Regions from separate parts of the Paenibacillus sp. sgz302191 genome, predicted to be linked through region 1. Evidence: riboswitches for the same ligand, from Rfam matches in the RefSeq annotation. Region 1 holds a riboswitch; each other region holds the start of a gene.
What was found. Region 1 has a riboswitch for cyclic di-GMP ahead of AC3G2T_RS16020 (S-layer homology domain-containing protein). Riboswitches for the same ligand answer to the same signal wherever they lie in the genome.

Region 1 (3,563 bases):
AACATATTCAAATCCGTCGTCCGAATGAGGATGAGGTCGGCTTCTTTTCCAGGAGTCAAGGTACCGGTTTTCCGGTCTAACCCCAAGGCCTTGGCTCCTGCCAGGGTTGCAAAATTTAATACTTGCCGAGCCTTCAAACTTAATTCGCCGGGCATGTTTTTGGAAGCTAAAATGCTCTGATTCGTTCTCGCCCGCTCCGCCTGAAGCATGAATTTCATTTGCGTAAACATGTCTCCGCCGGTTGAAGTCACCACATCCACGCCAAGGGCAGGAGTCCCGCCGTTCTCAAGAAATAACCCGGTGGCAGGATACCCGTGCCCCATCATCATTTCCACCTCGGGAGTAACGGATATCGACGCTCCTGAATCTGCGAGCATTTTGTACTCGTCATAACCCATTGTATTTGCATGAACCATATTTAAATCAGGGCCAAGCAAACCGGCTTTACATAGCTTTTCAACGGATCGGTCATCCGGCCCCCAACTGCCAAAACCAATATGCATGGAACATACCGCACCCAGTTCTCTGGCAAGCTCGATTTCCTGAACCGATGTATCCCAGTGACTAAATTCCGGTCCTCTAATGGCTAACCCCATCGTTAATAATTGATCATCGGAGGAAAAATACTGCTGTTTTACGCGGCGCACATCGTCAGTAACCATTTTTTTGCTATCACGGTTCCAATATTCGGTTTCACCGGAGGCTCCGTACGCGAACACGGCACGAATGCCGGAATGCTGCAAGCCGCGAATCAATTCGTCCGCATGATCGGGAGAATAAATCATCGTCCAATCCAAAAGAGTGGTTACGCCGGCATTGAGCGCTTCCAAAGCTCCCAACAGGTTAGCGGCATAACAATCCGCGGGCCGCAGCCTGCTTCCAAACCCGCCATAATAAATGTTTTGCAAATAGGTAGGCAACGACCAGTCGGTGCCTATAGTTCGCACCAAAGATTCCCAAACGTGCCGATGGGTATCCACCAATCCCGGCATGACAATCATATCCGTTGCGTCGACCATTTCACAATCCGATACTTCGAGATCTTCTTGAATCGTTGCAATGACAGAGTCTTCTACTAAAATGTCCGCTTTCTTAAAATCCCCTAAAGATTTGTCCATCGTCAAAACGCAGCCGTTTTTAATTAAGTAACGTCTACTCAACCTTCCCATCTCCTTTGACAAATGAATGGATTTTACAAAAGTGATGATGAAAAACGAATTTACATCTAATGCTTACAAAGAAAATATTACATAATTTAACATATTTGGTCAAGACTTAATTATGACACTTGCTCAAACGTAGCTCTAAGCTATGATGAAGAAAGAAAAAGATCGGCGCGTGTTCAAGTAGGTGCAAGAAATAAATATTTTGTGGAAATATGTTAGATTATGGGTTAATATGGGACTTGTATTAAATCTTATGTACTATTTTTATAGTTTTAAATGCCTATGAACCAACTGAACACGAAAAGGCAAACCTGTTCGAAAGACAGGGACGCAAAGCCACGGGCCTACTTCTACGAGGGATATGTCGTAAGACATTTTTCGGAGAAACGGCAGCCGGGTTGCCGAAATCGGTTGGTTTTTTGATTTGAGAAAAGTAAATTCATTCCTTTGGGGGTATACAAATGAAAGTATATTGGATTGCATCACTAGTAACTGCCGCACTACTCGGAACTTCCATTCACGCTGCCGGGGCCGATTCTACCACTGCTGCGCCGGGAACAAAAGCGATAACTACCGCCGGTACGGCTTCCACAGGCAGCTTCAGCGACACGAAAGGACATTGGGCGGAAACGACCATCGCTGGAGCCATTCAAAAAGGCTATGTCGACGGCTATCAAGACCATTCTTTCAAACCGAACGAAAAAGTGACGCGCGCCGAGTTTATCAAAATGGTCGATACCGCGCTTCATCTTTCGGTTTCCGGCACCGCCAGCGGCAGTGACTGGTATTTGCCATACATTAACGCGGCGGTCACCGCGGGGATTCATGAGTGGAGCGACTTCACGAGCGGGGATTGGAATACGCCGATGACGCGTCAAGAAATGGCGCGCATAGCGGTTCGGGCGGCTACTGGCGACAAGAACTTGGATGACAAGAAGTGGATGTACCTTGCGACGAAAGCCGGGCTGATCACCGGCCTGGACGATAGCGGCACACTAGATCGATGAGGTTTATTTTGTTTGCTTCGATGATGAGAATTTTGATATATATCGTAATAAGCTCGATAAGTATTAGGAAAATTTCCCACTAGCTGCAGTGAAGTCTTTTTTTTTGAATTACAGGAGTTGATCTAAAAATGGAGGATGCCCTACCACTTCAACCAAACGATATTAACGACGATCTGGCTCTTTCAATTGTAAGGGCCGTCCTAGATGACTTACAGGGTAGATACGGACTTGATCGAATGATTCTAGGTGGTTCTGACCGAGACGATCAAGAGACCCTCATTTCCATGTTTGAGCATTGGAGGAAATTGGTTTCCCAAAAGCTTTATTTATAGGGATTGATCACGGAAGAATTTAAAGCAAAGACCATTTGATTTGTTAAAAATATGCCATTCTATATTCCCGTTAACATAATCAAATTCCCATGTAAATTCGATCATTTTTCTCCATAAACTTCTTTCTACCTTCACTAATCTCACTGAATACTCATACGGGTCAAAATTTATAAAATTTAATTCGTCCCATTTTTTTCAATTTCATGGAATTTTTCTTAAGAGGTGCTGTGGGGGAAGGTTACGTTCAGCAGGATCACCGCGAGGCGATAGCGCAAGCGCTGCACGAAGCGGGCGACGACTGTGACGCTTGCGTGCTCATTCTGAGCAATGTGCGTGAGAAATATCAAGTATGGAACGGCGTGAAGATTCCTTTCGACGATGCCGAGGTTGCGAGAGAAATCATAGCAGGCATGCGAGCTTATGAATAGTTCTCATGCGCAAGCCGGGCGGCTTCAGACTGCAGTCCAGAGTTTACGACCCTGGACAGTTACAATAGGAAACTTGAGTTAGTCGTGTCTTATAACTTTAATCCACTTGTCATTAATAAATTGAAATACTTCCATCTGATCTGGGCTACCGGCATAAATAAACTTTCCTTGTGGAGTATTTTTGTAGTAAAGTACCGGTAAATATTTTTCATTATCCAAAGTGCTCTCCCGGTAGATCGTACTATAAGCTTCTTTTACAATTCCCGGTTTCGAAAAGATAACATTAAATTGTGTGTCTACGGCATTTCCGAATAGCGACACCGTCCCCTTGATAACCCTATATTCTCCTACAACATCAAATGACCAATATAGCCAATTCATCGGATTGTACTTATTAAATAAATTCGTTGTTCGAGGACTAACCTGATATTGAGTAGAAGTTTGATCTTCGTATAGTGTCCTTATCATTGCATCGGTGTTCCATTTGGAATAACTCCTTAATCCCAGATAGCCAAATACAAAGACCAATAGCAAATACAACATTCTCTTGCCTCCGGGTCTAAACAATACAAAGAGCAGTCCTATTAAAAGTGGCACCCATATCCAAGGATCTCCCAGATAGATAATATT
Region 2 (3,563 bases), on a different contig from region 1:
GATCGCTCGCCTTGGCCATTATCCTGCTTCCTTGATCCTCTAATCCCGCTTAATGGTGATGAGACGGGTTTCAGGATCGTATTTGATGGTTGTGCCGAGCTTTTCGGCGATAAAACGGATAGGAACAAACGTTGTCCCGTTTCGCATAACCGGAGCGCTGTCCAGTTCCACGTTCGTTCCGCCCACTGTTGCGGACTTGCTGTCGACGGACATTACGATGCTTGTGCCGGTTACTCCGTCTTTAATCGTAACCTGCTTCCATTCGGCATTCCATTTGACGTCAGCCCCAAGCTGCTCGGAAAGGAATCTCACCGGAACCATGACGACTTCATCGTCGTTCATATACGGGCTGTAGGAGCCGTATGGATCCTCGTCCGCGGCTTCTTGGCTTTGGACAATGAAATGAAGCTCTTTTTTGGTAACTTGCAAATCTTCCTTCAGCAGCTTGTAAAACGAAGAACTCTTGTCAAAATTGTTCAAAATCGCATAGCCTCTGAACGTATCGGAATCCACATTCAACGCCCCGCCGGAAGTATCGATCGCATCCGCAGTCACGGACTGGTTCAAACTCCAGTTTTCGAAGGCGTAGGTCCATTTTATCCCGGTCACTGCGCCATCCTTATTGGGAGCCGGAATATTGAGCTCAGCCTGCACCTTGCGGATCTGCTTGTTCCGATCGACGTAATAATCGGCTTTGAACGTCAATTTATCGCTGAGGATCGCCGACACTTCCTCGTTGGCCGGTGAATCGGAAGCAGCAGTGTCTTTCATCGTTTTATCGAATTCGTCTACAGCTTTTTTCAAGTACTCATGAATCGTTGTATAAGCGAATTCGACCGCCAGGTTTTTATTGTTAAGATAGGCCATCATCAAATCCGACGTAGTCGATTGTTCCTCCAGATCGGGGTACTCTTCCTTCAATTGTTCCTGAGAAATTCTCATTTGCTCCTTCACAATCGGTACGACCGCATCGTACAGTTGGCCAAGCAGCTCTTTCAAGCCTTGCTCATCGGCGAGGACGTTCGTCAGGAACAGTTTCAAAAGACCGGCGAGCTCGCTGCCTTTTAACTCCACATGCACTTTTTGCATGTTTAGCGTTTCATTGTTCACTTGCTCCGTAGCGTCGGTTACGGAGATTGTATTCGGGTTCGGCGCATTGTTGAAGAAAAACTTATAAAGGGCCGGCCGCAGCTGCTCTGCGCTATTCGTCAGTTTTTGCCTGATTTCTTGAGATAACGGCGCCACCCTTCCGTCAGCCGCCAATGCCGCCTGGTCAAAGACGATAGGCTTCTTGGCGCCGTCAATATGTACGATCATCTTAGTACCGTCGATGACGAGCTGAAAAGGAATCGTCCCTTTGGCGTAATTCCATTCCCCATCGATCGATGCGTGCTGAGCGTCCTGCATTTTAGCGCTGTTGATCGTCAGCTTCGTATTTTTGAACGTTTGGATCAGCGCCTTTTCCTTGGGATCAATCTGATCGCTGCTGCCTGTAATCAGCTCCAGCGCAATCGATCCTTTGGATACCGAGGACTTAACGGTTCCGGTATTTTGCATAGCCTGCCCGAGATCAAGACCCTGCACGGCCTGACAGCCCGTCAAGGCGATCAACAGCACAACAAGCGCAGCGGAAATCCACCATTGCCAATGCTTTTTTTGCATATAAAATCTTCTCCTTTGATTTAATAGATATGAGGCAGAATGTCTGATAAATTATACGCGAAAAAACGCCGAAGGACTCGCCGAGTTAAGGAGATTTTATGAAATTGATTATTCAAAGTATTTATTGCAAATAATCGACAAAACATTCCAAAAAAAGAGGGAATATCTTAAACCTAGTCGTATATTATGTTGTAACTAGGTATACAGGCATATTTGTTTATAGTATAAAGGTAGGTATGAACAAATCTTTTTACCTATGATAGCATCAAACGAGTTTTGAGTGCCGCACATAAGCGAAGACCAATTGAAATTGAAAAAGGCAAACCTGATCGAAAGACAGGGACGCAAAGCCACGGGCCTAAACCGTTTCAGACCGAAACGGTACGGCAGCCGGGCCGCCTATTGCAATTGGTCTTTTTTGTGTAAATTGAAAGGGAAATGGAGGATACAAATATGAAATTTGGGTTTCAAGCTGTTGTCAGGGGGCTCTGTCTATGCCTGCTGCTGCAGTTGTTCATTCCTTTTGCAGAATCGTCGTATACATATGCCGATACGGGAGCGTGGAATGTAAAGGTTAATTTCCAGCCTGCAACTTCACCTGTACCTGAAGGATTTTTGCCAGACTCGGGAATGCCGTTCAGCACGCAAAATGGATTCAATTATGGGTGGAATAGTTCTCACACGGATTCTACGGTAAGCGGCAGTACTTATCAAACCACTCCGAATGATACCGCAATTCGCGTTCATAAAGGCGGAGTCTGGGAATTCGAAGTAAACAACGGTATCTATGAAGTTAAGGTAAGCGTCGGCGATTCCGTTTATTCAAGCAACAATACTGTAGTTGTTGAAGGAGTAAGCTTTTTTGATCGTATCCCTATTGAGGGAGGGCAGCATGTCATTGCAGCACAATCGGTTGAAGTTGCGGACGGCAGATTAACGGTCAGTTCCGGCGATGCGGAGGAAGCGGAGACGGCTTTACAGTTCATAGAGCTAACCAAAGTTGGCTCTCCCAACACTTTGCTCGCCCTCTCTGCTGCCAGCACGCCTGTTATAGGGCCGCCGCCCGAACCGAGAAAAGTGCATGGGGACAAAGTACTGCTTTCGGGCAAGATGAATAACGAGCATAATGCTCCATCTTATCTGCAAGTGGATGGTCTGCAGGAGGAAATAGGAAGGTATATGGATGTAGAAGTGCAGCGAGTGAACCAATTGCTGTCGGAATTTGAACAGAAAGCTGTTGCATGCGCGAATTGCGATCCGATTGCACTGCAGCGCGCAATCGACAATAGTACGCAGTCCCCGTCATTTATCAAGGTGGGGCATTTGAATCTGAATTCTTCGGTAGTTTTCGGAAGCCCCTCCAAACCGGCTGTAATCATTGCGGATGGAATCAATACAAATGCCAAATTAAGCATTGATGTATACGGCTTGTTGATTGTTAAGGGCAGCATGAATGCCAATTCGGAGCTAAACTTGCAAGTGCATTCGTCTTCGAATGGAACGGAGCCTGCCGATGGAAGCCTTTGGGTGAAGGGGAACTGGCATCTTAACAACAATTCCTCGATTAGCGTGGATGGTTTGTTATCTGCTGACAGCCTTACTTTTAACAGCGGACAGTTGAACGTCCGGGCAAAGCGCGTCTTGATCCAAGATCAATTGCATATCAACACGCAAGCGGATATGAACGTAGAGCAAGAGATGATGGTTGGCGGGATCGTTTCCAACAATAGTACTGCCAACATCAAAGTAAATAACAGTGACTTGTTCGTTCGCGACGATGTGCATGTGAACAATCAACTGCATATTCAAACAGGCGGTTTGTTTGCCATCGGCGGCAACATGACGGCCAATCAACGGCCGTTCATCGATACAGGGGTCGGAGGAAACGGATCGACAAGTTT
Region 3 (3,563 bases), on a different contig from region 1:
CCTGAGGGTTTCCTGAGTCCGGCTTCCGTCGCATGAAACGCAAAAAAACTGCAGTTGTCTGCAGTTTGGCAAAGTCCGGCTGCTGTCAGGGAACAACACCAGCCTGTTTATTTTTCATATCCGTTAGGGTTGTTGAATTGCCAGCGCCAGGCGTCCGTGCACATGTCTTCAACGCCTTTCTCGGCAAGCCAGCCTAATTGCTCGCGCGCTTTCGTTGTGTCCGCATAGCACGTAGCCACATCCCCCGGCCTGCGCTCCTCGATGCTGTACGATATTACTTTTCCGGAAGCTTTTTGAAAGGCTTCGACCATTTCAAGCACGCTATAACCCCGGCCGGTACCGAGATTATACGCCTCGATCCCGCTCCTGGACAGCAGTTGTTCCAATGCTTTTAAATGCCCTTTGGCCAGATCGCTGACGTGAATATAATCCCTGACTCCGGTTCCGTCTACGGTCGGATAATCGTTCCCGTATACCCGCAGCTTTTCCAGTTTGCCGATAGCCACTTGGCTCACATACGGCATCAGATTGTTCGGCACGCCGTTCGGATCTTCCCCGATTCGTCCGCTGGGGTGCGCTCCGACCGGATTAAAATACCGCAGCAGCGATATGCTCCAGCTGTGATCCGAGATGTACAAGTCCTGCAAAATCCGCTCGATCATAAGCTTCGTTTGACCGTATGGATTCGTCGCGCCGAGCGGAAAATGTTCGTGAATCGGCACCTGCTCAGGCACCCCGTAGACAGTTGCCGAGGAGCTGAACACCAATTTGCGGACATCGTATTTTTGCATGACATTGCACAGAATTAATGTGCCGGTAATATTGTTGTGGTAGTAAGATAAAGGAAAAGAGACCGATTCCCCCACTGCCTTTAACCCCGCAAAATGGATCACCGCTTCGATCGAATGCTCGCGAAACACCTGTTCCAGCCCCGCATAGTCGAGCAAATCCAATTGATAAAACGCAAAATCCTTCCCCGTCAGCTCACGGACCCGCTCAAGCGCCTCCGGCTTGCTATTCATCAGATTGTCGACAACGACGATCTCATAACCCTTGTCAAGCAGTTCAACACAGGTATGGCTGCCAATATAACCTGCTCCGCCAGTTACTAGAATGGACATGATTTCCGTTCCTCCAATTTACGATTTCATTGCGCCGGCGCATCTGCATGCAGCCTTTTTCCAACTTAATGGATTTATGCCATTTTAGCAAATACCAAAAAAACGCCCCACCCTTCTCAAGGAAAAGGATCAGTGCGCTCCGGTAACAAATGCATGATTACACAACGACTTTGCCGGACAGGTCATTATTGGCAGCCCCGGCGTTGATGTTCGTATATTTGGTTAACCCTCTGTCCAACTGTGCGAATGACCCTAAATAAGCTTGCACTTCACCAATTGTTAACCCCAAGCTGCGAGCCTCGCGAATCATTTCTACCCAGTCTGAATCCAAGGGATTGCGTTCCATACCCAATTGCACAAATACTTTGGACATACTATTACCTCCAATGTGAAGTTTGTTTGCAAAAAACCATCTATTAACGGTTTAATAGATTGGGTCGGTTGCACCACTAACTCCACATGCTCCAGGTGCCCACATACGGCGCATGTATCAAAGTATTCCCATAATTAATTATCCAATTGCGGAATAGATCTCAAGGCCTAAGACTGAAACATTTCTCATCAACCTAAGCCTATTATACAACGACCTTCTCCTAAATTCCACCAAAAAATTTGAAAAAAAACTGCTAGGTCATTATTTTTTAGGAAAATGATACTAATGTATCCGCAATAGATAAGTAATTAGTAGGATGCTTACTTGTTGTTTTCCTGGTTTTTCTTCCATTTGCTGAATTCCAAAAATTCGCGAAACTGCTCCTTCGTTACTCCCGAATCCATCGCCTCTTTGACTAAATCCTGCCACTGGCTGTCCAGTTCTTCTAGCACTTTCGGCTGTTCTCCGTGCAGGATCAAGTCGAGCGGCACGTCAAGCGCAACCGCAATTTTTTCCAAAAATTGAATGGACGGATTTTTCTGAATATCTCTTTCCATATTGCTTAAATAAGATTTGGCGACTTCAGCCTTGGCAGCAAGCTCAGATAAGCTGAGTTTTTTTTCTAGCCGTAATCTTTGAATCCTTTTACCAATCACACTTATCATCTTCCTTTTTGCTTTATTCACCATGTTTACGCATATTATAGCAAAGTACCCCTGCCCAGACTATCGCTATATTTTCCAACCGCATACAATTTTCAGAAAAGAAAAAATGCATCTGCACAAAAATGGAGAAATAAAAGCGGTTAAACTTCTATTTGCCATTTAAGGAGATGCATTTCGAAGGCCTACCCCCGGTGTCCGGCGGGTTGCACAAAACAAACTTCGCCCGCCGGACTCTCAGCGCCGCCGTTCACTCGCCGGGGTTCGTCAAGCGCCATTTGTTAAACTCAAGGAATTCTTTAAACTGGTGCTTGTTAATACCGGATGACATAGCTTCTTTAATAAGCTGATACCATTCCTGATCCAGTTCTGCGACATTCGTTTCCGGAGCTTCTTGATCAAGAAACCTGTCTACAGGCACCTTCAGAACGGAGGCGATTTTCTCGAGAAATTGTATCGACGGGTTCTTTTGAACATCACGTTCCAAATTGCTTATATATGATTTGGCCACGCCGGCCCGCTCTGCCAGCTCGGACAGAGACAATCCCTTTTCCTTGCGAAGCTGCTGTACTCGAGTTCCTATCATCAAGATCTTCCTTTTTTTAACGATGTAATATATTCCATGCTATCTGACAGCCGCTTTGTGCCGTAATGTGCTTTTCATACAATCGATAACTCTCGTCTGCTCCTCTTCCATCATCCCGGACCCTGATGGCAAGCATAAGCCGGTGTTAAACAATTTCTCGGAAACACTTTCGTTCTCCGCATGCCGGTAATATGCCGCTCCCCCAAAAAGAGGCTGCAGATGAAGCGGTTTCCAAACCGGACGGGCTTCGATGTTTTCTGCTGTCATTGCTTCGAGTATGGATTTGACGCTTACGCCATGTTGTTCCTCATCCAGGGTGATCACGGTAAGCCATCGGTTCGACCTTGTGTTCTCCAATTCAGGCATAAATTGTATGCCCGGGATGCCGGATAGGCCCTGCCGGTACTTTTCGAAAATGGCTCTTCGAGCACTCACCCGCTCATCCAGTACGCCCAATTGCGCGCGCCCAATCCCTGCCAATACGTTGCTCATGCGATAATTAAAGCCAAGCTCCGAATGCTGGTAATGCGCGGCCGCATCCCTGGCTTGAGTGGCCAAGAAACGCGCTTTTTGCAAATCATCCAGATCATTGGAAACAAGCATGCCTCCGCCGGACGTCGTAATAATTTTGTTCCCGTTAAAAGAATAGATGCCGTACTTGCCGAAAGATCCGCTCGCTTGTCCTTTGTACGTCGAACCTAGCGACTCCGCTGCGTCTTCGATCACGGGAATATCGTATCGATTGCATAATGCAAGGATCTCGTCCATTTTCGCGCTTTGTCCGTATAAATTCACCACGATAATGGCCTTGGGCAGCTCTC
Region 4 (3,563 bases), on a different contig from region 1:
CGCGCAGCTTCCTTCGCGGATGTGCAAAGCACGTCCAAATATTTCGCCTATGTCGAAAATGCGGTCGACCGCGGATTGCTGGTTCCTGGCGAGGATTTTAATCCGGAAGCCAAAATCACCCGCGAAGACATGGCCCAGCTCATCGTTAAGGCGCTTGGTTACAAAAGCTTGACGAAATACGAGAATGTTTTCAACAAAAACTTTGCGGATGCGGCCAAGCTGAAAAATATCGGAGAAGCTGCGATTGTCGTCGGTCTGGATATCATGTCGCTGAATAACGGCAGCTTTGAGCCCGGGCAGGAAGTGACGAAAGCACAGGCTGCCGTAGCGTTCTCCCGCTACCTGCAAAAGCGCGCCGATCTTCAGGACCAGCGACCCCGTTACGTATACTAAATCCTTATGGAACAAGCATGCCGCATCGCCGGTGTGCTTGTTTTTTTTACGGGAAACGGTTCCCGCTTTCCGAAACCCGCCGTGTAAAATTATTCCCCGTGTGCTTCCCAGCCCTGCAAGATATGTTACAATAGGCTTTAAAACTTAATCTTGTGCGAACACGGCAAAAGGAGCAGAAGAGCATGGCTGTAAATGGAAGAGTAGGTCTGGAAGACATCATCAAGGCGAATCATGTGCTCAGCAAAGTGATCGAGCCCTCGCCCCTGCAGCGCAACGAGCTTTTATCGAACTTGTATGAGTGCAACGTATACTTGAAACGCGAAGATTTGCAGATCGTGAGATCGTTCAAAATTCGCGGAGCTTATAATGTCATTCAAAGCTTGTCTCCCGAGGAGCGGGCGGCGGGAGTCGTCTGCGCCAGCGCCGGCAATCACGCGCAGGGAGTCGCTTTTTCCTGCAAGCACTTGGGCATCGAAGGAAAAATCTTCATGCCGACGACGACGCCCCGGCAAAAGATTTCGCAGGTCAAGCTGTTCGGCGGAGCTTTTGTCGAGGTCATCCTTACAGGAGATACCTTTGACGATTCCTCCGCTCAGGCCAGGGAGTACTGCGCCCGGGAGAACAAGGCGTTTATTCATCCGTTCGACGACGCGCGCACGATTGCCGGACAAGGCACGGTCGGTCTTGAGATTATGAACCAGATGCCTGAGACGCCGGATTTTATTTTTGCCACGATCGGCGGCGGCGGACTTGTCTCGGGAATTTCCACTTATGTGCAAAGCGTAGCTCCGCAGACGCGCATTATCGGCGTAGAGCCGGAGGGCGCCGCAAGCATGTCTGAGGCGCTTAAGCTGGGACAAGTCATCACGTTGGCAACGATCGACAAATTCGTCGACGGGGCGGCCGTGAAGCAGGTAGGGCAATTGAATTACGAGATTTGCAAGGAGAATGTCGAGGATATCGTTATCGTGCCAGCCGGCAAGGAGTGTACGACGATTCTGGAGCTTTACAACAGCAATGCGATCGTGATCGAGCCTGCCGGGGCGCTTCCGGTTGCGGCGCTTGACGCATACAAGGAACAAATCCGCGGCAAAAACGTAGTCTGCGTCATCAGCGGCGGCAACAACGACATTGACCGGATGCAGGAAATCAAGGAACGCTCGTTGATCTACGAGGGGCTTAAGCACTACTTTATTTTGAACTTCCCGCAGCGCGCCGGTGCTTTGCGCGAGTTTTTGGAGGAAGTTCTCGGGCCTTCCGACGATATTACCAGATTTGAATATACGAAGAAAAACAATAGAGACGACGCGCCGGCGCTGGTCGGCATCGAGTTGAAAAACAAGGACGACTACCACGGGCTTATCGAGCGCCTCTCGCGCAAAGATTACGGCTACATCGAGATTAACAAGGATCCGAAGCTGTTCAATCTGCTCATTTGAAAATTTCCGATTTACAGCAGAACCGGAAGATTCTATTAGCTAATTTTGGTTAAATATGGTATAGTAAATAAGTCCCAGAAAACTCGAATATTTTTCGAAAAAAGGCAAACTTGCCGAAAGGCAAGGACGCAAAGCCGCAGGTCTAAGGTTGCATTCAACTAGGACAGCTGGGCTGCCGAAGGGTTGAATTATACCTAACAGGTACTACCTGCGGCTATTCCATGTGATGGAATAGCCTTTTCTTCTTTATACAGGTTTGGGGGGAGGAGGTTATAAGCGTGAACGGCGGTACATCATCCAAACGGGAGCGGCATGCAATTAACTTTGCGTGGGAATATTTGTGCCTGCTTGGCGTCAGTCTGCTGACGGCGAATCTGCTTGTCTCGGCATCGTTCCATGCAATGGGCTGGCTGGCCGGGATATTGTTTGCGGGCTTTGCTTGCTCCGCTTTTCTCGTCAAGCGAAAGGCTTCTATTGTTTTATTGGCGGCAGCGGCGTGCGCATGGCTGCTGCTTTCATTCGTGTTTCTTGCGTCCGAATTGTTCGCAAGTTTGTTGACTCATACGGTCCTGTGCATGTTTTTCGTCTACGGGATCCGGCAGTTGGCTGCGTCGCGGGAGCATTATAAGAGCAGGAGCATGGAAATGGAATACATCGCGCATCACGATTCCTTGACGGGTTTGCCGAACCGCAGGCTGTTCGAAGACCGTCTGGAGCGGTCACTGCTGCATGCCAAGCGCCACAATAAACTGGTTGCCGTTATTTTTTTGGATCTGGACCGTTTCAAGCATGTGAACGACACGCTCGGGCACGCTTATGGCGACATGCTCATCCGGCAGGCCGGCCAAAGGCTGACAAGCAGCCTTGGGGAAGAAGATACCGTATACCGTCAGGGCGGGGACGAGTTTACGATTTTGCTGCCTCATATTATGAAGCAGGAGGATGTCCGCCTCGCAGCGTCCCGTATTCAGGCGGCGCTTGAGGAGCCTTTTGTGCTTGAGGGAAGCCCTTTTGCGGTTTCGGCAAGCATGGGGATTGCGCTGTACCCGTATGACGGGGAGACGCCGCGGCAGTTAATGAAGCATGCGGACGAAGCGATGTATGCGGCCAAGAAGCATGGGGAAAATTACCTCCGTTTCTATGACGCAGAAATAAATGCCGAGCCGGCAGGCCCGGAGCGCATGGAGCGGGCGCTTCGCGCCGCCTTGGACAATGGCGAACTGGAGCTGTACTATCAGCCGCAATATGAGCTTTCCGGCAAACGTCTGATCGGAATGGAGGCGGTAATCCGCTGGCACTGTCCGGGGCAGGGGGAAATCCCGGGCAGCGAGTGGGTGCGCGTCGCCGAGGAAACCGGCCTGATGACCGCCATCGGCGAGTGGACGCTGCGAACAGCGTGCCAACAGGCGAAAAGCTGGCTGGACGCGGGATATCCTCCTTTGCGGCTGACCGTCGCTGTAACCGCTTCACAGTTCAGGGACCGAGGCTTCATCGATCTGGTGGCCGACGCCATCAAGGAAACGGGCCTTGAGCCCGGCATGATCGAGCTCGATTTGGCGGAAGACATATCTTCTTCCGGCGTGGAGGAGACCGGCGAGAAGCTGAAGTTATTGAAAGCTTTCGGATTTCGAATCGCCATGGACGATTTGTGCACCGGCCTGTTCACCAGAAGCGGCGCCGACCGGGTGCCGATGGACAGCGTCAAGCTCGATAGCACGATCGTCCGCGACC

Region 2: another riboswitch for cyclic di-GMP. It lies ahead of AC3G2T_RS14745 (fibronectin type III domain-containing protein); the one in region 1 lies ahead of AC3G2T_RS16020 (S-layer homology domain-containing protein).
Region 3: another riboswitch for cyclic di-GMP. It lies ahead of AC3G2T_RS14105 (anti-repressor SinI family protein); the one in region 1 lies ahead of AC3G2T_RS16020 (S-layer homology domain-containing protein).
Region 4: another riboswitch for cyclic di-GMP. It lies ahead of AC3G2T_RS06835 (putative bifunctional diguanylate cyclase/phosphodiesterase); the one in region 1 lies ahead of AC3G2T_RS16020 (S-layer homology domain-containing protein).

The regions. Positions count from the first base shown of each region.
Region 1 is NZ_JBYLHY010000009.1:294,262-297,824, reverse strand. It holds gene AC3G2T_RS16025 (amidohydrolase family protein) at 1-1,169, opposite strand, end outside; cyclic di-GMP riboswitch class I at 1,461-1,572, shown strand; gene AC3G2T_RS16020 (S-layer homology domain-containing protein) at 1,628-2,173, shown strand; gene AC3G2T_RS16015 (hypothetical protein) at 2,733-2,933, shown strand; gene AC3G2T_RS16010 (metal-dependent hydrolase) at 3,012-3,563, opposite strand, start outside.
Region 2 is NZ_JBYLHY010000008.1:300,591-304,153, forward strand. It holds gene AC3G2T_RS14740 (copper amine oxidase N-terminal domain-containing protein) at 40-1,662, opposite strand; cyclic di-GMP riboswitch class I at 1,971-2,065, shown strand; gene AC3G2T_RS14745 (fibronectin type III domain-containing protein) at 2,116-3,563, shown strand, end outside.
Region 3 is NZ_JBYLHY010000008.1:149,880-153,442, reverse strand. It holds gene galE (UDP-glucose 4-epimerase GalE) at 108-1,121, opposite strand; gene AC3G2T_RS14105 (anti-repressor SinI family protein) at 1,279-1,494, opposite strand; cyclic di-GMP riboswitch class II at 1,548-1,631, opposite strand; gene AC3G2T_RS14100 (helix-turn-helix domain-containing protein) at 1,815-2,150, opposite strand; gene AC3G2T_RS14095 (helix-turn-helix domain-containing protein) at 2,407-2,742, opposite strand; gene AC3G2T_RS14090 (DegT/DnrJ/EryC1/StrS family aminotransferase) at 2,782-3,563, opposite strand, start outside.
Region 4 is NZ_JBYLHY010000004.1:17,490-21,052, reverse strand. It holds gene AC3G2T_RS06845 (S-layer homology domain-containing protein) at 1-393, shown strand, start outside; gene ilvA (threonine ammonia-lyase IlvA) at 576-1,832, shown strand; cyclic di-GMP riboswitch class I at 1,926-2,012, shown strand; gene AC3G2T_RS06835 (putative bifunctional diguanylate cyclase/phosphodiesterase) at 2,111-3,563, shown strand, end outside.